3 regions of the Mesorhizobium sp. LSJC285A00 genome follow, and region 3 is predicted to be linked to each of the others. Evidence: predicted binding sites of a transcription regulator. Region 3 holds the regulator's gene; each other region holds the start of a gene.
What was found. Region 3 encodes PhoB, which activates phosphate uptake and scavenging genes when phosphate is short. Its sites were predicted from a motif close to TGTCATNNANCTGTCAT; they were not measured.

Region 1: a site for PhoB is predicted at 4,564-4,580, ahead of phnF (phosphonate metabolism transcriptional regulator PhnF). Genes of this name have one in related genera too.
Region 2: a site for PhoB is predicted at 2,023-2,039, ahead of X726_RS144060 (DUF1045 domain-containing protein). Genes of this name have one in related genera too.

What each region holds. Positions count from the first base shown of each region.
Region 1 is NZ_AYVK01000013.1:130,540-138,550, forward strand. It holds gene X726_RS155380 (sugar ABC transporter ATP-binding protein) at 78-1,601, shown strand; gene X726_RS155375 (ABC transporter permease) at 1,637-2,602, shown strand; gene X726_RS155370 (zinc-binding alcohol dehydrogenase family protein) at 2,676-3,695, shown strand; gene phnF (phosphonate metabolism transcriptional regulator PhnF) at 3,795-4,544, opposite strand; gene phnG (phosphonate C-P lyase system protein PhnG) at 4,661-5,122, shown strand; gene phnH (phosphonate C-P lyase system protein PhnH) at 5,122-5,733, shown strand; gene X726_RS155350 (carbon-phosphorus lyase complex subunit PhnI) at 5,734-6,846, shown strand; gene X726_RS155345 (hypothetical protein) at 6,849-7,052, opposite strand; gene X726_RS155340 (alpha-D-ribose 1-methylphosphonate 5-phosphate C-P-lyase PhnJ) at 7,118-8,011, shown strand, end outside.
Region 2 is NZ_AYVK01000037.1:84,685-92,695, forward strand. It holds gene iolE (myo-inosose-2 dehydratase) at 1-680, shown strand, start outside; gene X726_RS144070 (hypothetical protein) at 690-938, shown strand; gene iolB (5-deoxy-glucuronate isomerase) at 1,131-1,943, shown strand; gene X726_RS144060 (DUF1045 domain-containing protein) at 2,081-2,788, shown strand; gene X726_RS144055 (alpha-D-ribose 1-methylphosphonate 5-triphosphate diphosphatase) at 2,823-3,977, shown strand; gene phnN (phosphonate metabolism protein/1,5-bisphosphokinase (PRPP-forming) PhnN) at 3,974-4,603, shown strand; gene X726_RS144045 (ABC transporter permease) at 4,606-5,592, opposite strand; gene X726_RS144040 (sugar ABC transporter ATP-binding protein) at 5,637-7,175, opposite strand; gene X726_RS144035 (sugar-binding protein) at 7,298-8,011, opposite strand, start outside.
Region 3 is NZ_AYVK01000015.1:51,517-59,527, forward strand. It holds gene X726_RS154065 (CHASE domain-containing protein) at 1-450, opposite strand, end outside; gene X726_RS154060 (ATP-binding cassette domain-containing protein) at 607-1,404, opposite strand; gene X726_RS154055 (sugar ABC transporter permease) at 1,417-2,733, opposite strand; gene xylF (D-xylose ABC transporter substrate-binding protein) at 2,878-3,918, opposite strand; gene X726_RS154045 (ROK family protein) at 4,184-5,419, shown strand; gene phoB (phosphate regulon transcriptional regulator PhoB) at 5,450-6,139, opposite strand; gene phoU (phosphate signaling complex protein PhoU) at 6,156-6,860, opposite strand; gene pstB (phosphate ABC transporter ATP-binding protein PstB) at 6,902-7,726, opposite strand; gene pstA (phosphate ABC transporter permease PstA) at 7,744-8,011, opposite strand, start outside.

The sequences.
Region 1 (8,011 bases), on a different contig from region 3:
CGGCTTGAATCACCTCGACGATGCGGCTTGACTGCATCGCGACGTGCCAATCGTAAGGCCAATCTGGGAGGATTGTCATGACGCCCATGGCGCAGGAACTGCACCCGGCCCCAACGCTAGCGCCCGGCAGGACGATCCTCGAACTGCACGGGCTGGAAAAGCGCTATCCCGGCACGCATGCGCTGAAGCCCGTTCACCTTGCCTTCAAGGCAGGTGAGATCCACGCCATCGTCGGCGAGAACGGCGCCGGCAAATCCACCTTGATCAAGCTTCTGACCGGCGTCATGCCGCGCACCTCCGGCGATGTCATCTGGGAGGGCAAGCCGGCAGCGCTGGCAACCCCGCACGAGGCAATGGCGCTGGGCATCAACGCCGTGCATCAGGAGGTCGTGCTCTGTCGCCATCTCACCGTCGCCGCCAACATGTTCCTCGGCGAGGAGAATTCGCGCTTCGGCATCCTGCAGCAGCGCGACATGGTCAAGGAAGCGCAGAAGATCATCGACGGTCTCGGCTTCGACCTGCCGGCGCATGTCATGCTGGGTGACCTCACCATCGGCCAGCAGCAGCTGATCGCAGCCGCCCGCGCCACCGTGCGCGGCACCAAATTCCTGATCTTCGACGAGCCGACCGCCTATCTCACCCGCAAGGAAGCCGACCAGCTGTTCACGCTGATCCGCAGGCTCAAGGGCGAAGGCGTCACCATCATCTACATCAGCCATCGCATGGAAGAGGTGTTCGAACTCGCCGATCGCGTCTCGGTGCTGCGCGACGGCACGCTGGTCGGCACCCGCAACATTGCCGAGACCAATGACGCCGAGCTGGTCAAGATGATGATCAACCGCTCGATCGAGCAAGTCTACCATAAGGAGCATTTCACCCCCGGTGCCGTGATCGTTGAAGCGAAAAACCTGTCGGGCAAGGGTTTCGAAGACGTCTCGATGACGGTGCGCGCCGGCGAGATCGTCGGGCTCTATGGCCTGATCGGCGCCGGGCGGAGCGAGTTCGTCACCACGCTCTATGGCCGCCACAAGAAGTCGGCCGGACAGGTCCTTTGGCAAGGCAAGCCGGTCCACATCAATTCCGAGCACGACGCGATCAAGCTCGGCATGGCGCTGGCGCCGGAAAGCCGCCGCGACCAGGGCCTGTGCCTGAACCTGCCGGTCGGCCTCAACCTCAACCTGCCGATCTACAAGCGCATCTCCAGCAACATGCTGATCTCCGGTGCGAAGGAAAAGGCCGAGGCCGATCGCCAGATCGCCGGCCTCCGCATCAAAACGCCGACGCGCGGCGCCCTGGCCTCCAGCCTGTCCGGCGGCAACCAGCAGAAGATCGTCATCGGCAAATGGCTGGCGCATGGCGCCAAGCTGTTCATCTTCGACGAGCCGACCGTCGGCGTCGATGTCGGCACCAAGGCCGAGATCTACCGCCTGTTCGGGGAACTGTTGTCCAAGGGCGCCGGCATCATCCTGATCTCGTCCTATCTGCCCGAGGTTTACGAGCTCGCCGATACGCTGCACGTGTTCCGGCGCGGCAAACTGGTCGCCAGCCACGGTTTTCGCGCCGCCAGCCATGAAGACGTGCTGACGCAGGCGATCGGCTGAAAACGCCGTCCAGACAAGAAGAAACGGGAGGAACCATGAGCATCGAAACCGCCGCGATCGAAAAACCGAAACGGAACTACAACGTCCTGTTCGGGCTGACGCTTCTGGCGTTGCTGGTTCTGCTCTGGATCGTGCTGTCGGTGGCGACGCCGAGCTTCGCGTCCTCCAACAACATCGCCAATCTTTTGCGGCAGGGCTCGATGATCGCCATCATGGCGGTCGGCCAGACCTTCGTCATCATCACCGGCGGCATCGACCTCTCGGTCGGCGCCGTGGTCGGCTTCGCCACCGTCATTGTCGCCATGATGATCAATGCCGGCTTCCCGATCTGGGTCGCCATTCTGGTGACGCTGCTGGTCGGCGTTGCCATCGGCCTGTTCCATGGCTTCGGCATCGTCAAGATGGGCCTGCCGCCCTTCATCATCACGCTGGCGACGCTGACCTCGTTGCGCGGCATCGGCCTGTTGATGACCAACGGCAATTCGATCAACATCAACAGCGACAGCTTCACCGCGTTCTCGCGCAGTTCCTTTGTCGGCATCCCCAATCTGTTCTGGATGGTGATCCTGGTCGGTATCCCGGCCTACATCTTCCTGCACCACAGCCGCTGGGGCCGCTATCTCTTCTCTGTGGGATCCAATGCCGAGGCCTCGCGCCTCTCGGGCGTCAATGTCCAGCGCACCATCTACATGGCCTACACGCTGTCGGGCCTATGCGCGGCCTTCGTCGGCGTGCTGCTGGCGGCGCGCATCGGCATCGGCAACCCGACCCAGGCGGAAGGTTGGGAGTTGCAGGCGATCGCCTCATCGGTGATCGGCGGCACCTCGCTGTTCGGCGCCGTCGGCTCGGTGCATGGCCCACTGCTCGGCGCCTTCATCCTGGCCACCATCAACAACGGCGCCAATCTGCTCAACGTCAACTCGTTCTGGCAGCGCATCATCACCGGCGCGCTGATCATAATCATCGTCTATTTCGACGGGCTGCGCCGTCGCGGCAAGTAATTCTCCCTGACCTTCTGCGCCGGCCTGCTTAACAACGGACCGGCGCCTTTTTGAGAAACACTGGAATTGCCGAATGAAAGCTGTTGTCTGCCGCTCGCCCGGCGAGCTTGTCCTGGAAGACCGGCCGGCGCCAGGAGCGCCGCCTGCCGGCTGGGCGCTGGTCGCCGTCAGCCATGTCGGCATCTGCGGCACCGACTACCACATCTTCGAAGGCAAGCACCCGTTCCTTGCCTATCCCCGCATCATGGGCCATGAAGTGTCGGGCACCGTCGTCGAGACCGGCGAAGATGTCGACCTTGCCGTGGGCGAGCCCGTCATCATCAATCCCTATCTCGCTTGCGGAAAATGCATCGCCTGCCGGCACGGCAAGCCGAATTGCTGCGTCAGGATCGAAGTGCTTGGCGTCCATCGCGACGGCGCCATGGCCGAGCAGATCCTGGTGCCGGCGCAGAATCTTTATCCGGCAAACGGCTTGTCGCTGGCCGATGCGGCGGCGGTGGAATTCCTCGCCATCGGCGCGCATGCCGTGCGGCGCGCTCGCGCCGAACCAGGCGCCCGCACGCTGGTCATCGGCGCCGGGCCGATCGGCCTTGGCGCAGCGCTGTTTGCGCGCATCGCCGGGCTCGATGTCAGCCTGCTCGACATGAGCACGGAGCGGCTGGATTTTGCAAAAGGCGAACTCGGCTTCGCCACGCTCGACGCCTCACAAAAAGCGGCAGCCGAACTGGTGCGCGAGGCAACCGGCGGCGAAGGGTTCGACATCGTCTTCGACGCCACCGGCAACACCGCCTCGGTGCAGTCGGCCTTCGCACATGTCGCGCATGGTGGCACGCTCGTGCTGGTCAGTGTCGTCAAGGACGACATCGTCTTTTCCGACCCGGAATTCCACAAGCGGGAAATGACATTGATCGGCAGCCGCAACGCGCTGAAAGTCGATTTCGACCACGTCGCCGCCTCGATCCGCAACGGCGCCGTGCCGCTGGCAAAACTCGTCACCCACCGCACCACGCTGGCCGGCACGCCGGATGATCTCACCCGCTGGGCGCATGAGAAATCGGGGTTGATCAAGGCTGTGATCGAGGTTGGGGCATAACATCGCAGGTGGTCCCGGCCCGAATGACGACGACCCGCGCAGGTTGACTCCCACTCCGTCCTCAAAACGCCAGGCCGCTGAAAAATAGGCGCGACCCCGCTACAGCGCCGACAGTTTCAGCTCGACCCGCTCCGCCGGAAACCGTGTTTCGGCAAACTGGATCGGCTGGCCGTCCGGTGTGACGTTGACGGCGACCGCCACCAGCACGATTGCGCCGGGCTGCAGATCGAGGTCGGCGAGATCGGCGGCATCGGCATGGCGGGCCGACAGCACCGTCGATTGCCTGAGATAATCGTCAATGCCGAAACGCTTGAGCGAGGCGGTAACCGAACCGGTTTCGGCCATCGCAGCATTGATGCCGGCGAAACGCTTCGCCTCGTACCAGGCGGCGGCGCGCGACACCGGCCGTCCATCGGCTTCGCCGCGCGTCTCCAGGCGGATCACCTCAGCCCCTCTTGCCAGACCAAGCCCCTCGGCGACGCGCTGACTGGCCGACTCAACTGTAGAAGCTAGCAGCACGATGTGCCGTTCCGATGTTTGCCCTTGCAGACCGGTCGAAAACCGAGTGCGCGCGCCGATCGGATAGGACAGCCGTTTGCGCGAAAAGACGAAGGTGCCGCGTCCCTGCTCGGCCCGCAGCACGCCGTCCTGCACCAGGGCCGATATGGCGCTGCGCACCGTGTGGCGATTGACGCCGTAGCGTTCGGCCAAGGCCATTTCCGGCGGCAGCGCGGCATTCTCGGCAAAATCGCCGGCGGCGATCGAATGCAGGATCAGGTCCGCAATCTGCCGCCACAGCGCGACACCGCTACGGCGTTCGATGCTGCTCGCGCCCTTTTGAGCCACCATTTCGTCCACGCTCCCGCCATGTCATCCACCCGTCATGGACACAAGTTAGATAATAGGTATAATTTGTATAATTGTCTATATCACTAGACAAATTATATACATTCAGGGAGTTGTCCATGCGAGGACAGGAAGCCCGCGACCAGGCCGAGCGCAAAGCCGTCATGACGACGTTGGCGCAGGCCAGTGGCGATGACATCGCCCGGCTGTGGAATGAGGCCGGCCTGATCTCGGAAGCAGAGCTTTTGCGCGGCCCGGAAACCGGTCTGGTCACCGTGCGTGGCCGCATCGGCGGCGGCGGCGCGCCCTTCAATGTCGGTGAAGTGACCGTCACCCGCGCCACCGTCCGGCTCTCTTCCGGACAGGTCGGCCACAGCTACATGCTCGGGCGCGACAGGCAGAAGGCGAAGCTTGCGGCAATCGCCGATGCACTTTGGCAGGATCCCGCCCATCGGCAGACGGTCGAGAGTGCGCTGGTCGCACCGCTGCGCGCCGCCCAAAGCGAGGCGCGCGAAAAGCGCCGCTCCGAGACGGCGGCAACGAAAGTGGATTTCTTCACCATGGTGCGCGGAGAAGACTGATGGACATCGCAGCCCAATGGATCGACGGCGGCTTCGCCGATCCGGTGTTCAACGCCCAGGCGGTCTTCCGCGCGGTCATGGATGCCATGGCGCGGCCGGGCAGCGAGCGGCCTCTGCCTGCCTTCGCCCGCCCCCCTTCGCCGCTGTCCGCAACCGCCGGCGCCATTGCACTTTCGCTCTGCGACAACGACACACCGCTCTGGCTCGATCCTGCTTTGCAGGCATCGGCAGCGATCAAATCCTGGCTCGGCTTCCACGCCGGCGCGCCACTCGCCAACACACCTGCCGATGCGCATTTCGCGTTGGTCGCCACGCCGGCCGAGATGGCCGCCCTCGACGGTCTTTCGCAAGGCACGCAGGATTATCCCGACCGTTCGACGACACTGATCCTGCAGGTCAGCGATCTCACCTCCGGCGCGCCGCTATTGCTCGAAGGCCCAGGCATCGAAAAGACGGCGACCATCGCGCCGGCGCAGATGCCGCGCCATTTCGTCGAACAGTGGAAGCAGAACAGCCAGCGCTTTCCGCGCGGCGTCGACATCATCCTGGCGGCGCCCGACGGTATCGCCTGCCTGCCGCGCACGACGCGCATCAAGACGATGGAGGCATAAATGTATGTCGCGGTAAAAGGCGGCGAAGTCGCAATCGCCAATGCCCACAGTCTGCTTGCGGACCGCCGTCGCGGCGACCGTTCGGTGCCGGCGCTGCGCCTCGACCAGATCGTCGAACAGCTGGCGCTCGGCGTCGACCGGGTGATGAGCGAAGGATCGCTCTACGACCGGGAACTGGCGGCGCTCGCCATAGTCCAGGCGCGCGGCGACATGATCGAGGCGATCTTCCTGGTGCGCGCCTACCGCACCACACTGCCGCGCTTCGGCTACACCAACGCCATCGACACCGGCGCCATGCTGGTCGAGCGGCGCGTGTCGGCGACCTACAAGGATTTGCCCGGCGGCCAGCTGCTTGGGCCTACCTTCGACTACACCCACCGCCTGCTCGACCCGGAACTCGCCGCCGGCGCCGATGTCGCCGAACCGCTGCAGCGCGAGACGGAAACGCAGGCCATGCCGCGCGTTTCGACGATCCTCGCCCGCGAAGGGCTGATTGAGCCGGATGGCGACATGCCGCAGGACCATGTCCCCGGCGACATCACCCGTGAGCCGCTTGAGTTTCCGATGGCGCGCGACATCCGCCTGCAGGCGCTGTCGCGCGGCGATGAAGGGTTTCTGCTGGCGCTCGGCTATTCCACCCAGCGCGGCTATGCCCGCAACCACCCCTTTGTCGGCGAGGTGCGTATCGGCGAGGTCGAGCTGGAACTCGACGTGCCGGAACTGCCCTTCGCCGTGCTGCTCGGCAAGGTCCGCGTCACCGAATGCCAGATGGTCAACCAGTTCAAGGGCTCGGCCAAGGCGCCGCCGCAATTCACCCGCGGCTACGGACTGGTCTTCGGCCAAAGCGAGCGCAAGGCGATGGCCATGGCGCTGTGCGACCGCGCGCTGCGCGCAACGGAACTCGGCGAAGATGTCGTCGCCGCCGCGCAGGACGAGGAGTTCGTCATCTCGCACTCCGACAATGTTCAGGCGACCGGCTTCGTGGAGCATTTGAAGCTGCCGCACTATGTCGACTTCCAGGCCGAGCTCGATTTGGTGCGCCGCATGCGCGCCGAATACGAAGCTCGAGAGAACCCTGCAAAGGTGGAAGAGAAGCGGGAGGCGGCCGAATGAGCCTAATCGCCCCCGCCATTGCCGCCATCCCCGTTGCCGCCGTCATGGGAATGGCTGCTATGCCCGCCGACGTAGCTGCCGTTTCCGCCTGTGACATGCGCGCCATCTCTGGAAGCAGGCAGAAACAAGCGCCGAGGTACAAAACCGACCACGCAGACAAACGCCAGAAGCAGAATTGCAATCTGGATCCAACCGGTCTGAGTCATTCGACTTCGCCTTTATTTCCGTTTTCTGGGCGTCAATGCAATAGCAGGGAGTGGATTTGATCGCCATGACCGACATCGCCACCTACAACTTCGCCTATCTCGACGAGCAGACCAAAAGGATGATCCGCCGGGCGATCCTCAAGGGCATCGCCATCCCTGGCTATCAGGTTCCCTTCGCTTCGCGCGAAATGCCGATGCCCTATGGCTGGGGCACTGGCGGCGTGCAGGTCACCGCCTCGATTATCGGGCCGGACGATGTGCTGAAAGTCATCGACCAGGGCGCCGACGACACCACCAATGCCGTCTCGATCCGCGCCTTCTTCAAGAAGGTAGCCAACGTCGCGGTGACGACCGATACCGCCAGCGCCACCATCATCCAGACCCGCCATCGCGTCCCGGAACACCCGCTGAGCGCCGGCCAAGTTCTAGTCTACCAAGTGCCGATACCCGAGCCGTTGCGCTTCCTCGAGCCGCGCGAAACCGAAACGCGCAAAATGCATGCGCTCGAGGAATACGGCCTGATGCATGTGAAGCTCTACGAGGACATTGCCAAACACGGCCGCATCGCCACCACCTATGCCTATCCGGTCAAGGTCGAGGGCCGCTATGTCATGGACCCCTCGCCGACGCCGAAATTCGACAACCCCAAAATGCACCGTTCGCCGGCCCTGCAACTGTTCGGAGCCGGGCGCGAAAAGCGCATCTATGCCGTGCCGCCCTTCACCGATGTCGTCAGCCTCGACTTCGAGGATCATCCCTTCGAGGTCCAGACCTTCGACCTGCCCTGTGCGCTGTGCGCGGCGGAAAATGTCTATCTCGACGAGGTCATCCTCGACGACCATGGCGACCACATGTTCGTCTGCTCCGACACCGACCATTGCGAGAAGCGGCGCGCCGAAGGACATCGCGGCCACCTTGCGGCTGAAAGCCATGTTACCGCAGGAAAGATGAGGCCAGCA
Region 2 (8,011 bases), on a different contig from region 3:
GCAAGAACAGGGATCGCATCCAGCCGATGATCGACCTGTTCAAGGCGGTGAATGCGCCTTGCATCGTCTATGGCGAGGTCGGCCGCTCGATCCAGGGTGATCGCTCCAAGCCTCTCGCCACCAAGCCGAAATTGTCGAACGACGAAATGAAGGCCTATGCCAGGCGCCTCACCGAGTTCGGCGAATGGTGCGCAGAGCAAGGCATGCCGCTGTCCTATCACCATCACATGGCGGCGGTGGTCGAGACCGAGCCGGAGCTCGATGCCTTCATGCGCCATTCCGGCGAAGGCATTCCGTTGCTGCTCGATGCAGGGCATCTCGCCTTTGCCGGTGGCGATGTGCTGCGCGCCATCGACAACCACCACAAGCGCATCAGCCATGTCCATGTGAAGGATGTGCGCATGGGCGTGATCGACGGGCTCGACCGCACGAAGCAGTCCTTTCTCGACGCCGTGGCGCTCGGTGCCTTCACGGTGCCTGGCGACGGTTCGCTCGATTTCGGCGCCATCGTGCAGCGCTTCGCCGACCATGGCTATGAAGGCTGGTTCGTCGTCGAGGCCGAGCAGCACCCGAAGAAGAACCCGCCGCTGAAGATGGCCCAAGTGGGTTACAAGGAGCTGATGCGGGTGATGACGGCGGCCGGCTACACGGTGGAAACGCAAGGCTTTCCCAATGCCTGAGGCGATCCGATGAAGGATTACGAGCACCCGTTCTTCCGGCCGCTGTGGCGGCGCGTTGCCGTCGTCGCCGTCTGCGTGATCTGGGCCGGAATAGAATTCGCCTCCGGCACCCCATTCTGGGGCATCATTGCGCTCGGCTTTGCCGCCTACGCCGTCTGGCAGTTCTTCTATCTTTACAAGCCGGTGGAGGAGAGCAAGGCTGCGCCTGATCGACCGAAGACCGGCGAAGCGAAGGCGGACGCCGAACCGAAGGAATGAAGCGGCCGTGGCTCGGAAGGGCTTGCGGGTCGGACACTGGACACCTGGCGTATCGCCTACGTCGGTGATTGGCCGGAACGTCCCTCGCTTCGTCATCCTAGGGTCTTCGCGACGGAGCTTCGCTCCTGCTTCGCCCCAGGATGACGAAGTTGAGAGGCCGACCTCGAAGACTTGCGATAGGAGAGACAAAACATGTCGAAACTGCTCGTCAAAGCCGACAAGGGCCATGGCCGCGTCGCCCATGTCACGCCCAAAAGCGCCGGATGGACCTATGTCGGCTTCGACCTGCACCGCCTGAAGCCGGGCGAGACCGCATCCGGCAAGACGCAGGATCGCGAAGTCTGCCTGGTGTTCGTCACCGGCAAGGGCACGGCAAGGGCCGGCGGCCAGGAACTCGGCCTGCTCGGCGAGCGCATGTCGCCCTTCGAGGGCAAGCCGTGGTCGGTCTATATTCCGGAGGGTTCGGACTGGTCGGTCACCGCCGACACCGATCTCGAACTCGCGGTCTGCTCGGCGCCGGGCCTGGGCGGCGGCTTGCCCGTTCGCGTCATCGCACCCGACGACCTCGGCCAGGAGACTCGGGGCAAAGGCACCAACACGCGCTACGTCACCAACATATTGCCCGAGGGCAAGCCCGCCGACTCGCTGCTGGTGGTCGAGGTCATCACGCCCGGTGGCCACACATCGAGCTACCCGCCGCACAAGCACGATCAGGACAATCTGCCGGCCGAATCCTATCTTGAGGAAACCTATTACCACCGCCTCAACCCGCCGCAGGGCTTTGCCTTCCAGCGGGTCTACACCGACGCCGACAAGTCGGGCGCCCGCGAACTGGACGAGGCGATGGCGATCGAGGACGGCGATGTCGTGCTGGTGCCCAAGGGCTATCATCCGTGCGCGGCCTGTCACGGCTACGACCTCTATTACCTTAACGTCATGGCCGGGCCGAAGCGGACGTGGAAGTTCCACAACGCGCCCGAGCACGAATGGCTCATGAAGGCCTGATCGGCCTTCGCTTGCGCCGGAAGAAAAATCGTCGGCTAACGATCCATGGGGTCGATTTGCCTTCGAAAACTCGCATAAGCTTCGTCAATCCGTCATGGAAATCACCTATGGCAGCGGGCTGACGAGGATTTTTTTCGATGCGCTACGCCATCTATTTCACCCCGAGGCAGGACGAGCCGCTGGCGCGGCTCGCCGCCAACTGGCTGGGCCGCGACCCCTTTGGCGCCGCCACCAGGCCGGTCGAGGCGGTGGGCGAGCTGTCGGCGGCCGAAGTCGCCTTTCACACCGCATCGGCGCGGCGCTACGGTTTTCATGCGACGCTGAAAGCGCCCTTCCGGTTGGCCGCCAACGAAACCGAAAGCTCGTTGCGCGCGGCGCTGGACGCCTTTGCCGAAGCAACGCCGACGGTCACCATCCCGCGCCTGGTCGTCAGCCAGATCGATGGTTTCTTCGCTTTGCTGCCGGAAGGCCCGCTGCCGCCGCTCAACCGTTTCGCCGATGATGTCGTGCTTAGCTTCGACCGTTTTCGCGCGCCGCTCACCGAGGCCGAGATCGAGCGCCGCAGCCCGGATTCGCTGAAACCCGCCGAGTTCCGCAATCTCTGTCAGTGGGGCTACCCCTACGTGTTCGAGACCTTTCGCTTCCACATGACACTGTCCGGCCGGGCCGGGCCGCAGGAAAGCCAACGTCTGCGCGCGGCAATTGACAGCCTGTTCGGCGATGTGCTGCAGCAGCCGGTGCTGGTGGATGCGCTGACGCTGTTCGTCGAAACCGAACCGGGCGCTCCGTTCATGGTGCTTTCGCATCATGCGCTCGGCCGCCGCGCTGCCCGAAAAACCGCCTGACCGCAATTCGTCCGAGTAAGCAAGGACTGCCTGAATGACCGCCGAAACTGTTCTCCACAACGCCCGCATCGTGCTTGCCGACGAGATCGTCGAAGGGTCGCTCGTGCTGCGCGACGGTTTTATCTCCGGCGTCGACGCCGGCACCGGCCACACCGGCGGGAGCATGGGCGGCGAGGACATGGGCGGCGACTACATCATTCCCGGCCTGGTCGAGCTGCACACTGACCATCTCGAAGGCCACTATGCGCCGCGCCCGAAAGTGCGCTGGAACCCGATCGCCGCCGTCCTTGCCCATGACGCGCAGGTGGCCACCGCCGGCATCACCACCGTGCTCGACGCTTTGCGTGTCGGCATGGACGAGGACGCGGATATTACCTCCGACGACATCCGCAAGCTCGCCGGCGCGATCGAGGACAGCGTCGCGAAAGACCGGTTGCGGGCCGACCATTTCCTGCACCTGCGCTGCGAGGTCTCGGCGCCGGATTGCTTGCGGGCTTTCGCCAATTTCGATGGCGACGAGCGGGTCAAGCTGGCCTCGCTGATGGACCATGCGCCGGGACAGCGTCAGTTCGTCAATCTCGAGACCTACGCCCATTACTATCAGCGCAAGCTGAAATTGACCGACCGCGACTTCCAATTGTTCTGCGAAAAGCGGATGTCGGAATCGGCGAAGAATTCGGGACCGAACCGGGTGGCGATATCAGCCGCCTGCAACGAGCGGGGCATTGTGCTGGCGAGCCATGACGACGCCACATCAGGCCATGTCGACGAGGCGATCGAGCAGGGCGTGCGCGTCGCGGAATTCCCGACCACGCTGGAAGCCGCCAAGGCCTCGAAGGATGCCGGGCTCGGCGTACTGATGGGCGCGCCCAACGTCATGCGCGGCTCCTCGCATTCGGGCAATGTCTCGGCCCGCACGCTGGCCGGCGACGGCCTGCTCGACATATTGTCGTCCGACTACATTCCCTTCAGCCTGATCCAGTCGGCCTTCTTCCTCGGCGACGTCGTCGAGGGCATTTCCCTGCCGCAGGCGGTTGCGATGGTGTCGAAGAATCCGGCCGAGGCGATCGGCCTCAACGACCGCGGCGTCATCGAACAGGGCCGCCGCGCCGACCTCGTGCGGGTGCGCGTCGACGACCATGTGCCGGCCGTGCGCACCGTCTGGCGCCAAGGGCGGCGGGTCGCCTGATGGTCTCGGCGTCGTTCGAGCGCGAACTCAGCAGCGAGGCCTTTCCAGTCCGCAACGGCGTCTTCGTCGCCGTCGTCGGCCCGAGCGGCGCCGGCAAGGATACGGTAATCGGTTATGCCCGCACCTTGTTTGCCGACGAGACGAGGCTGGAGTTCGTCCGCCGGGTCATCACCAGGCCGAGCGATGCGGCAAGCGAGGATCACGACACGCTGGCCGACGCGGCCTTTGTCGAAGCCGAGGCCGACGGCGCCTTCGCCATTTCCTGGGAGGCGCACGGCCTGCGCTACGGCATTCCGGCCGATGTCGACTGGTCCATCGCCAACGGCTATGTCGCGGTCGCCAATGTCTCGCGCGCAGTCATCCCGGTGCTGCGGGAGCGCTATGCCAATCTGGCTGTCGTCGAGATCACCGCCTCGCCGGAAATCCTCGCCGAGCGTCTCGCCCAGCGCGGCCGCGAATCGCGCGGCGAAGTGCTGGCTCGGCTCGCCCGCAGCGCCAATGTCGCTTTGTCCGGCTCCGGCGTCACCTCGATCGACAATGGCGGCCGGCGCGAAGCCGCCGGAGAACGCTTCGCCGAGGTGCTGCGCAAGGCGATGGCCTTCTCGGATATATCCGGCGTGATGTAGCGCTACTCGGCCGCGACAGTCTTGCGGCTGGCATCGAGCATCAGCCGCCTTGCGCGGAACACGCCCCATTGCTGGTCGACCAGCACGCCGATCAGGATCACGCCGCCCATCACCGCGAAGTTGAGCGAGGACGGGATGCCGAGCAGATTGACCAGGTTCTGCAACTCCTGCAGCAGCACGGTGCCCAGGATGACGCCGACCAGCGAGCCTTCGCCGCCGCGCAGCGAGAAGCCGCCGAGAACGGCGGCGGCAATGGCGTAGAGCTCGTAGAACTGGCCGTGGCTGGCCGGCGAGATCGAGCGCGTGTACATGGCGAAATAGATCGCCGACAGCGCCGTCAGCACGCCGCAGATGACATAGGCGGCCATGACGACACGGCCGGTGCGAATTCCCGAATATTTCGCCGCCTCTTCGTTCTTGCCGATGGCATAGAGGTAGCGTCCGAACACCGAGCGGTGCAGCACCACCCACATGACGATCGAAATGACGATCAGTGCGATGAAGCTGTTGGGCACGCCATAGCTGCGGCCCGCGGTGAGGAATTCGAGCTCGGGAAAATTCTGGCCGAAGGCGAAGCCGGCGGTGCCGTCGGCGGTATAGAAACGGGCGACCCCGCGATAGATCAAAAGGCCGCACAGCGTGACCACGAAGGGCTGCAATTTCAGCCTTGTGATCAGCCAGCCATGCGCCAGTCCGATGATGCCGCCCAGCACCAGGATCAGCGGCAGCGCCAGCGGCCATGGCATGTCGCGCACGGCGATGAAATCGATGAATAGCGTGCCGAGCAGCGCCACCAGCGATCCCACCGACAATTCGATGCCGCCGGTAATGATGACGAAGGCCTGGCCGATGGCGAGGATCCCGAACAGGCCGATCAGGTTCGAGGTGTTGGCGAGGTTGATCGGCAAAAGAAAGCGCGGGTTGATGGCGGTCACCACGGCGCCGACCACCAGGATCAGGATCAGCAGGCCGAGATCTTTTTTGCTCATCGTCTTCTCCCCAATGCGCCGGACCGGCAATCGCCTGAAGCCCGCTAGTTTGCCGGCTTGCCGACCGCCAGCAACAGCACGTTTTCCTGGCTGAATTGTTCTTTGTCGAGAATGCCCGAGATCTGGCCCTCATGCATGACGGCGATGCGGTCGGACACGCCGATCACCTCTTCCATGTCGCTGGAGATCATCAGCACGGCCACGCCGGCATCGGCCAAGGCTCGCATCAGCCCGTAAATCTCGGCCTTGGCGCCGATATCGATGCCGCGCGTAGGCTCATCGAGGATCATCACCTTCGGGTTCATCGCCAGCCATTTGCCCAGCACCACCTTCTGCTGGTTGCCGCCCGACAGCGTGCCGGTTCGCGTCTGCACCGACGGCGCCTTGATGCCGAGATTGCTCTTCTGCTTCTCGGCGGTGGCGGTCTCGGCGCTTGCCGACACCAGTCGACGCTTCGCATGCGCCGGCAGGTTGGGCAGCGAGATGTTCTGCGCGATCGACAGGTCAAGCAAAATGCCGGTCAGCTTGCGGTCTTCCGGAACCAGAAAAATGCCATGCGCGACCGCATCGGCCGCCGAACCCAGCACAAGCGGCTTGCCGTCGAGTTCGAGCCCACCGCCAAGCGTGCTGTCTATGCCGAAGAACACCCGCGCCAGTTCGGTGCGGCCGGAGCCGACAAGGCCGGCGAGGCCGAGGATTTCACCGCGCCTGATGTCGAGGTCGACCGGCCGGGCAGGGTAGGCGGGGGTGCGGATGGCTTTGGCCGAGAGCGCAGTGGCGCCCGGCGCCCGAGCCGCCTCGGAGGCCTTCTCGCGCTCCTTCAGCATGCGGCCGATCATCAGCTTGACCATCTGGTCGTGGTTGATGGCGCTCTTCGGCAAGGTGCCAGCCAGCATGCCGTCGCGCAGCACCACGACGCGGTCGGCGACGCGCTCGACCTCATGCAGCCGGTGCGAAATGAAGATGACGCTGATGCCATCGGCCTTCAGCGCCTTGATGACGTCGAGCAGCTTGTCGGTTTCGGCGAGCGGCAGGCTCGACGTCGGCTCGTCGAGGATCACCAGCCGCGCCTTGATCGACAGTGCCTTGGCGATCTCGACCATCTGCTGCTGCGCCAGCGACAGCGAGGCAACCGGCGTATCGGCGGAGAAATTGGCGCCGACGCGCTTCAGCAGTGGCGCCACCATTTCGCGCAGCTTGGCGCGGTCGACCAATCTCAGCGGCCCGCCGCGCAACGGCTCGCGGCCGAAGAAGATATTGGCGGCAACATCGAGGTTTTCGAAGAGATTGAGTTCCTGGTGGACGAAGGCGATGCCCGACCCCAGGCTGCCTTCGACGGTGAGCCCGTCATGCGCAACGCCGTCGACGGTGATGGCGCCGCTGTCCGGCCTGGTGACGCCGCCGAGGATCTTCATCAAGGTCGATTTGCCGGCGCCGTTTTCGCCGACCAGGCCGATCACCTCGCCCGGCCTGACCTCCATGGAAAAGCCGTCCAGCGCCACCACGCCCGGATAGGTCTTGCGCACGTTCTCGAGGCCGAGGAACGGGGTGGTTGCGACGATAGATGGGTCGGAATAATTCATCACGCCATATTTGATCAGGCTTGCCAGCAGCCGGTGGGCTACAGACTGACGGGCCTTGGCCGACCCGTCAACACGATCGCCGGCTCAAGGCGAACCCTGAGCCGGCGCAACTGCTCGTGGTCTCAGTTTCCGGACATCGCCTTCAGATTGGCGGCATAGGTGTCGACATCGTCCTTACCGATGATCTTGGTCGGGATGATGATCAGGCCGCCTTCCGGAATGCCTGATTTGTCGCCCTTGAGATAGGCGGCCATCAGCTTCATGCCCTGATAGGCCCACTCGAAGGGCTGCTGCACGACGGTCGCCGCCACGGTGCCTTCCTTGACGCCGCCCAGCGTGATCGGATCGTCATCGAAGCCGACGACGGTGATCGAGCCGAGCTTGCCGGCGTCGCGCAGCGCTTCATAGATGCGCGGCGTGTTGTAGGAATAGAAGCCGACCATGCAGGTGATGTCGGGGCTGGCGACCAGCGCGTCCTCGACATTCTTCTTGGCGCGCGCCTGGTCGATGTCGTCGCCGCGCACGTCCACCAGTTCGATCTTGCTGCCGGCGAGGCCGTCCTTCATGCCCTGGATGCGTTCCTTGGCATTGTCGGCGCCGAGCAGGCCGACGAAGCCGAGGCACTTGCCGCCGTCCGGCATCGCCTTCTTGGCGATCTCGGCCGCCTGCTTGCCGGCGTCGACATTGGACGAGCCGATATAGGCGACGCGCTTGGTCTGCGGGGCATCGGAGTCGGTGGTGAACAGCGCCGTTTCCGACGCGATCTTGTTCAGGCCGTCGGTCGAGGTCTTGGGGTCGACGGCCGAGACCATGATGCCCTTGACGCCGGCGGTCAC
Region 3 (8,011 bases):
GATGGTGGATTCGTTGGCAGGGTCGAGCGGCTCGAACAGCACGACGGGCGTGCGCCATGGCTGTGTCGTGTCCGGATAGACCGTGTGGGCGGCGCCGCGGTCGCGCAACATGTCGCGCTCGACCGCCGCTTCGTCACCGGTCTTGGCCAGCCTGAGATAGCCGATGCCGCGCAGGCCGGCGAAATTGTTATCGACATCGAGGGCGCTGAAGAAGGCCTTGAATTCGCTACCTGAAATCTCGCCATTGCGGGCGTCGAACAGCGCCTGCGTCGAGCGCAGCAGTGACAGATGCAGATCGATACGGCTTTCGATGCGGTTGAGCGCGTCGTCGGCCGTCGCCTCGAACTTGATGCGCGCCGCTTCCTGGGTCGCGAAATAGGCGAAGCCCGCCATCGTCAGGCTGATCAGTGCAACGGCAATGAAGGCAAGGATCGGGAAAAACTTCTTCAACGCAGGCCCATGGACGGTTCGGGACCTTTATGGGCAAGTCGCCGCGGCAAGACAATGGCGCGGCCAAGCCATAATGACAGCTGGCATATCATGCATATTTAGCCGGCTTATCGATCTCGAGCATCAGTGAACATGACAGCTGACGATAGCGTGGTCTCAGGCCGCGATCTTCAGCGCACCCGGACCGGGAATGGCGCCGGGCGGACACTTTCCCAAGATGATCATGCCGAGCACTTCGTCCTGCGTCACATCGGTGGTGAGCGCGGTGCCGACGACCTGGCCGTTCTTCATTACGCAGACCCGGTCGGCAAGCTCGAACACGTCGTGAATGTCGTGGCTGATCAGGAAAATGCCGATGCCCTCGGCCTTGAGCTGCTTTACCAGTTCGCCGACCTGCGCCGTCTCCTGCGGCCCAAGCGCGGCCGTCGGTTCGTCCATGATCAGGATGCGGGCGTTGAACAGGATGGCGCGTGCGATCGCCACCGACTGGCGCTGGCCGCCCGATAGCTTGATCACGGGCTCCTTGAAGCGCTGGAAGCGCGGATTGAGCCGGCCCATCACCTTGCGCGCCTCGGCCTCCATGGCGACATCGTCGAGTGTCCCCCACGCGGTCATCAGTTCGCGGCCGAGGAAGAGGTTGGCGGCAGCGTCGACATTGTCGGCCAGCGCAAGCGTCTGGTAGATCGTTTCGATGCCGTATTTCTTGGCGTCGCGCGGATTGGAGATCGAGGCCTCCTGGCCGTTGACCAAGATCTGGCCGGCATCGCGCTTGTAGGCGCCCGACAGGATCTTGATCAGCGTCGACTTACCGGCGCCGTTGTGGCCAAGCAGCGCCACCACTTCGCCCGGGAAAAGATCGATGGACGCATCGTCGACGGCGCGAATGCCACCGAACGCGATCGAGATGTTGCGCATGTCGATCAGTGGCGTACCGGTGGGAGCAGTTTTTTCCATAATCGTTCCTCCCTAGACGCGCTTGCGGTAGACGGTGTCGAGCCAGACGGCGATGACCAGGACAGCGCCAACGACAATGCTCTGGAGCGGCGAGTCGATGCCGAGCAGCACCATGCCGGATTGCAGCGACTGCATCAGAAGCGCGCCGAGCATGGCGCCCATCACCGTTCCGGCGCCGCCCGCGAGCGACGTGCCGCCGATGACAGCGGCCGCGATCACCAAAAGCTCGTCCAGTGTGCCCAGCGCATTGGTTGACGCATTGAGACGGGCCGACGAGATCGCCGCGCTGATTGCAGCCAGCACACCCATGATCATGAACACCTTCATGGTCACCCAGCGCGTGTTGATGCCGGCGAGTTCCGCTGCCTCCGGATTGCCGCCGATGGCGAAGACATAGCGGCCGAAACGCGTGCGCTTGGTGATGAACGTCATGATGATGCCGACAATCACCGCCATCAGCACCGGTATGGCGATGCCATGCGCGATGAACAGCCCGCCTTCGGGAACGGTGATGCCGTTCTGCTGTGCGTACTGGCGCACGATGCCGATCGGCCATGGATAGGAATTGGCGATCCACACGGCGCCGAGGATGGCCGCGCAAGCGACCACGCCAAGCAGGGTCTCGGCCCAGACGGGGCGCAGTGGAAAGCTGAAGCGCTTGCGCTGCGAGCGACCGTTGAGCAGCGCGAAGGCGACCGCCGCGCAGGCGACGATGCCGACGATCCAGCTGGCAGCGGCGCCAATCGAGCCGCGTGGTCCGCCGCCCATCAGCTGGAAGGTGGCGTCGAGTGGCGCGACCGTGCGCCCGCTGGTGATGAGCCATGCCATGCCACGCCAGACCAGCAGGCCACCAAGCGTCACGATGAAGGCCGGAACCTGCATATAGGCGATGATGAAGCCCTGGAACGCGCCGATCAGCAGACCAAGCACCACGCCGGCGGCAAGCGCGACGACCCAGAGCCAGGGGTTTCCAAGCTGGAAGCCGATGACGCGAATGAGGAATTCGGCCTGTGCCACGCCCATGATCATGCCGATCACGCCTTCGACGGAGCCCACCGAAAGGTCGATGTTGCGCATGACGATGACCAGTACCATGCCGGTCGCCATGATCGCGACCGAGGACGTCTGCACCGACAGGTTCCAAAGATTGCGCGGCGTCAGGAAAAGCCCACCCGACAGGATATGTATGCCGACCCAGACGACCAGCAGCGCGCCGACCATGCCGAGCATGCGCGTGTCGAGCTCGGTCGCTTTCAGGAACCGGGCGACCGCGCCGAGTTCAGACGCTCGTGCCGTATCGGCCTGCGGATTTGAGGTCGTGTCGGTCATGATGTCCTCCAGCGGCTTGCCGTCTGGCGCGGATGCCGGACCACAGCCTAGAAGTTTGCCGCCGATGGCGGAAACACACAATTCTCGTAGAGAAAACGCCGCGGCTTGACAGCCGCGGCGCCTCATTTCTTCAAGTCGTCGAGATCAGTTGCAAGCCGCGACGCTGCCGGCGGCGACGCCCGTGCAGACTTCGTCCTTCTTGATCCAGCCGGCGTCGATGACGACGTTGAGGTTGTCCTTGGTGATCGCGACGGGGGTCAGGAACAGCGACTTGACGGTGTTGCCGCCAGGCGTGGTGAAGTCCTTGGCGCCGGCAATGTCGCCCGTCTTCTTGCCATCGGCAAGCTGCGAGGCGATCTCGGCGGCGTTCTTGCCGAGTTCGCGCGCGTCCTTCCACACCGACACCGTCTGCGTGCCGAGTGCGATGCGGTTCAGAGCGGCATGGTCGCCATCCTGGCCCGAGACCGGAACCGTTCCGGCGAGGCCCTGCGCCGTCAGCGCGGCGACAACGCCGCCGGCGGTGCCGTCATTGGCCGCAACCACGGCATCGACCTTGTTGTCGTTGGCGGTCAGGAACTGTTCCATGTTCTTCTGGGCGTTGGCCGGCAGCCAGCCATCGGTATAGGCCTCGCCGACATTCTTGATCTTGCCCGAGTCGATGGCTTCCTTGAGCACTTCCATCGAGCCCGAGAACAGGAAATCGGCATTCGGATCCGAGCCAGAGCCCTTGATGAAGACATAGTTGCCTTCGGGCTTCGCCTTGAACACTTCGCGGGCCTGCATGCGGCCGACTTCCTTGTTGTCGAAGGTCAGGTAGAAGACGTCCTTGTTCTCGATCAGGCGGTCATAGCCGACGACCGGAATGCCTTCGTCCAGCGCCTTCTGCACCGCCGGGCCGATGGCCGAGGCGTCCTGCGCCAGGATGATCAGCGAGTTGGCGCCCTGCGAGATCAGGCTTTCGACGTCGGTCAGCTGCTTGCCGGGATTGGACTGCGCGTCGGCGGAAATGTACTTGTCGCCGGCAGCCTCGATCGCCGTTTTCATCGCCGCCTCGTCGGTCTTCCAGCGCTCTTCCTGGAAGTTCGACCACGACACGCCGATGACCTTGTCCTTCGCCTGCGCGACCGAGACCAGCGCCAGCGACATGGCGACGCCCGCCAGCATGGCGGCTGCAAATCTGTTCATTATAACCCTCCCTGCGCCGCGCACGGCGCGACAAAACCGGCCCGAAGGCCTGCACACAGAGGCTCCATTTTTTCGAGCCTCGAAAAAATACTGGTTCAATGATAAAGCGCTGTCAACATCGATTCTGATGGTTTCTGATGGCCTTGCCGAATTTTTTCGAGCTCCGCAATAAACAATGACAGGGCTGCCGGCGTCTGCCAATATTTGGCTGGTGCCGTCGAACGCCTTCACTATCATGAGGCGCGAGGAGGCCGGGAGGAAACAAATGTCGGTTGGAATCCGCCACGACGATCTGCGCCGTCGCAACCGCGCGATGGTGATTTCGGCCGTGCGCCGGGCCGGCCAGCCGTCGCGGACCGAGATTGCGGCGACCACCGGCCTCAGCCATTCGACCATATCGGCAATCTCGTCTGATCTGATTCAAGAAGGCATCCTGATTGAAGGCAAGCCTGGCGAGACCGGCTCGCTGAAACGCGGCCGGCCGCAGGTCGGCCTTGGCCTCAATCCGGAAGCGGCGGCGGTGATGACCGTGGTGCTGTCGCTGAACTTCCTCTCCGTCACCGTCATCGACTATGCCGGCCAGGTGGTCGCGGAAGAACAGCGCCGGCTCGACACGCTGACCATGCCGCGCGACGAACTGATCGGCGAATGCGTAGCAATCGTCCGGCGGCGTCTCGAGGACCCGGACCTGGACGTCCAGAGCATCGCCCGCATTGCCATGGGCATCCAGGGCATCACCGATTCGCAGGCGCGGGCCATGCTGTGGTCGCCAATCACGCCACTGACCGACATTGCCTTCGCCGACATGTTGGAAGCGGAATTCGGCATTCCGGCCACCATGGAGAACGACTGCAATATGATGGCGGTGGCGCTGCAATGGCGCCAGCCCGAGCGCTACCGCGACAATTTTATCGCCATCCTCTTGTCGCACGGCATCGGCATGGGACTGGTGCTGAAAGGCGAACTGTTCACCGGCACCCATTCCTCGGGCGGCGAGTTCGGCCACATGATCCACCGTCCGGGCGGCGCGCTCTGCCGCTGCGGGCGGCGCGGCTGCGTCGAGGCCTATGCCGGAAACTACGCCATCTGGCGCAGCGCCAGAATGATGAGCGAAGATGCCGAGCCGGTCGATATCGGCGACGCTGATATGCGCGCACTCGCCGCGCGCGCCCGCGAAACCGATGGCCCGGAGCGCGAAGCCTATCGCAGGGCCGGTGAGGCGCTCGGCTTCGGCCTCGGCAGCCTGTTTGCTCTGATCGATCCGGCACCCGTCGCCATGGTCGGCGTCAGCGCTGCCGCCTTCGACCTGATCGAACCGGCATTGCGCGAAGCGATCGCCCAGACCGCCGGCGGCCAGCACTCGAAATCGATCTCCTTCGACACCGAGCCCAACGAGCTGCCGCTGATCCGCGAAGGCTGTGCCATGCGCGCGCTCGGCTTCGTCGACCAGGAGATTTTCGCGCCGGGCATTCAGGCAAAATCCGGCAAGCATGTCGCCTGAATGGCCGGCAACGGCGCGACGCGCAGCATCCTAGTCTTCCCTGATAGCGTAGCCGGCGCCGCGAATGGTACGGATGACATCCGGCATGCGGCCGTTGTTGACGGCCTTGCGCAGCCGCCCGACATGCACGTCGACGGTTCGCTCGTCAATATAGATCGTCTCGCCCCAGACATTGTCGAGCAGCTGGCTGCGCGAGAACACGCGGCCGGGATGGCGCATCATGAATTCGAGCAGCCGGAACTCGGTCGGTCCGAGCCTGATCTCGCTCTTCTTGCGGTAGACCCGGTGCGATTCTCGATCGAGCACGATGTCGCCGACCTTGAGCACGCTGGACAGCACTTCCGGCTTGGCCCGGCGCAGCAGCGCTTTCACGCGCGCCATGAACTCCGGCGTCGAGAATGGCTTGACCAGATAGTCGTCGGCACCGGTGGACAGGCCGCGCACGCGATCGCTTTCCTCACCGCGCGCGGTCAGCATGATGATCGGCAGCCGCTCGGTTTCGGGCCGCACTCTAAGCCGCCGACAGAGCTCGATGCCGGAAACAGCGGGCACCATCCAGTCGAGCACCAGGAGATCGGGCACGTTTTCCTGCAGGCGGATCTCGGCCTCGTCGCCGCGTGTCACCACCTCGACGTGATAGCCTTCGGATTCGAGGTTGTAGCGGAGGAGCACGCCTAGCGGCTCCTCGTCCTCCACGACCATGATGCGTGGCGCGATCATAGGCAGTTCACCCTCATCAGGCCGGCGTGGCCATCGCCGTCTCGTCCTGCTTCGGACGATTGGCGGGCAATTGCTGGCCGGTCAGCACATAATACGCATTTTCGGCGATGTTGGTGACATGATCGCCGATGCGCTCAAGATTCTTGGCGCAGAACAAGAGATGCGTGCAGGCGGTGATGTTGCGAGGGTCTTCCATCATGTAGGTCAAGAGCTCACGAAACACGGACGTGTATTTGACGTCGATGCGCTCGTCGTCATTCCTGAGTTTTGCAAGAGCTGCCGCATCGGTGGCGGCATATTCCTCGACGACGCCTTGCACCTGGATCAGCACCAGTTGCGCCATGGCATCGATGGAGTGCGAGAGGTCGCGCGGCGTGACGCTCAAGCCCACGGTGCCGACGCGTTTGGCGATGTTCTTGGCGAGATCGCCGATGCGCTCGAGGTCGCCGGCCATGCGGATCGAGCCGACCACGGCGCGCAGATCGTTGGCCATCGGCTGGCGCTTGGCGATCAGCGTGATGGCGCGGTCGTCCAGTTCGCGCTGGCGCGCATCCATGATGGCGTCGTCGGAAACGACACGCTGTGCCAGCGCATTGTCCGAATTGAGCAGCGCCCTGGTCGAGCCGCTGACCATCGAGCCTGCCAGATCGCCCATGTCGCGGATCAGCTTGCTGATCTGCCCGAGCTCTTCATCGAAGGAGGCGACGGTATGTTCACCCATGATCTTGGTCCTCGTGCCTGAAAATTCACCCGCCGGACGGCTCAGCCGAAGCGGCCGGTAATGTAGTCCTGGGTGCGCTTGTCGTCGGGGTTGGTGAACATCTTGTCGGTGGCGCCCTCCTCGACGAGATAGCCGAGATGGAACATCGCCGTGCGCTGCGACACGCGCGCCGCCTGCTGCATCGAGTGGGTGACGATGACGATCGTGTAGTTCTGGCGCAGTTCGTCGATCAGCTCCTCGACACGGGCGGTGGCGATCGGATCGAGCGCCGAGCAGGGCTCGTCCATCAGGATCACCTCCGGCGACACGGCGATGGCGCGCGCGATGCACAGGCGCTGCTGCTGGCCGCCGGACAGGCCGGTGCCGGGCTCCTGCAGGCGGTCCTTGACCTCGTTCCAGATCGCCGCCTTCTTCAGGCTCTGCTCGACGATCTGGTCCATGTCGGACTTGCGCTTGGCCAGCCCATGGATGCGCGGGCCGTAGGCGACGTTCTCGTAGATCGACTTCGGGAACGGGTTGGGTTTCTGGAACACCATGCCGACGCGGGCGCGCAGTTCGACGACATCGATGTTCTTGTCGTAGATGTCGTCTTCATCGAGCGTGATCTTGCCGGTCACCCGCGCCGAATCGATGGTGTCGTTCATGCGGTTGAGGCAGCGCAGGAAGGTCGACTTGCCGCAGCCGGACGGGCCGATCAGCGCCGTCACCTGGTTCTGGCGGACGTCGAGATTGACGTCGAACAACGCCTGCTTCTCGCCGTAGAAGACGCCGACCTTGTCGCCGCGCATCTTGATGACTTCGTTCGACTTGGCGTTCATTTTGTCGCCCACTGCATTCTCAAGGGACTGTTCGGTCATGATGTTCATACCAAATTGCCTTTTTTCTACCAGCGCCGCTCGAAGCGGCGCCGGAGCACGATCGCGGTGATGTTCATGGCCATGAGGAAGACGAGCAGGATGATGATGGCGCCGGACATGCGCTCGACAAAAGCGCGCTCAGCCTCGTTTGCCCACATATAGATCTGAACCGGCAGCGCGGTCGCCGGATCGAAAGGCGTCGTCGGATAATCGGCGACGAAAGCGACCATGCCGATCAAGAGCAGCGGTGCTGTCTCGCCGAGCGCACGCGCCAGGCCGATGATGGTGCCGGTA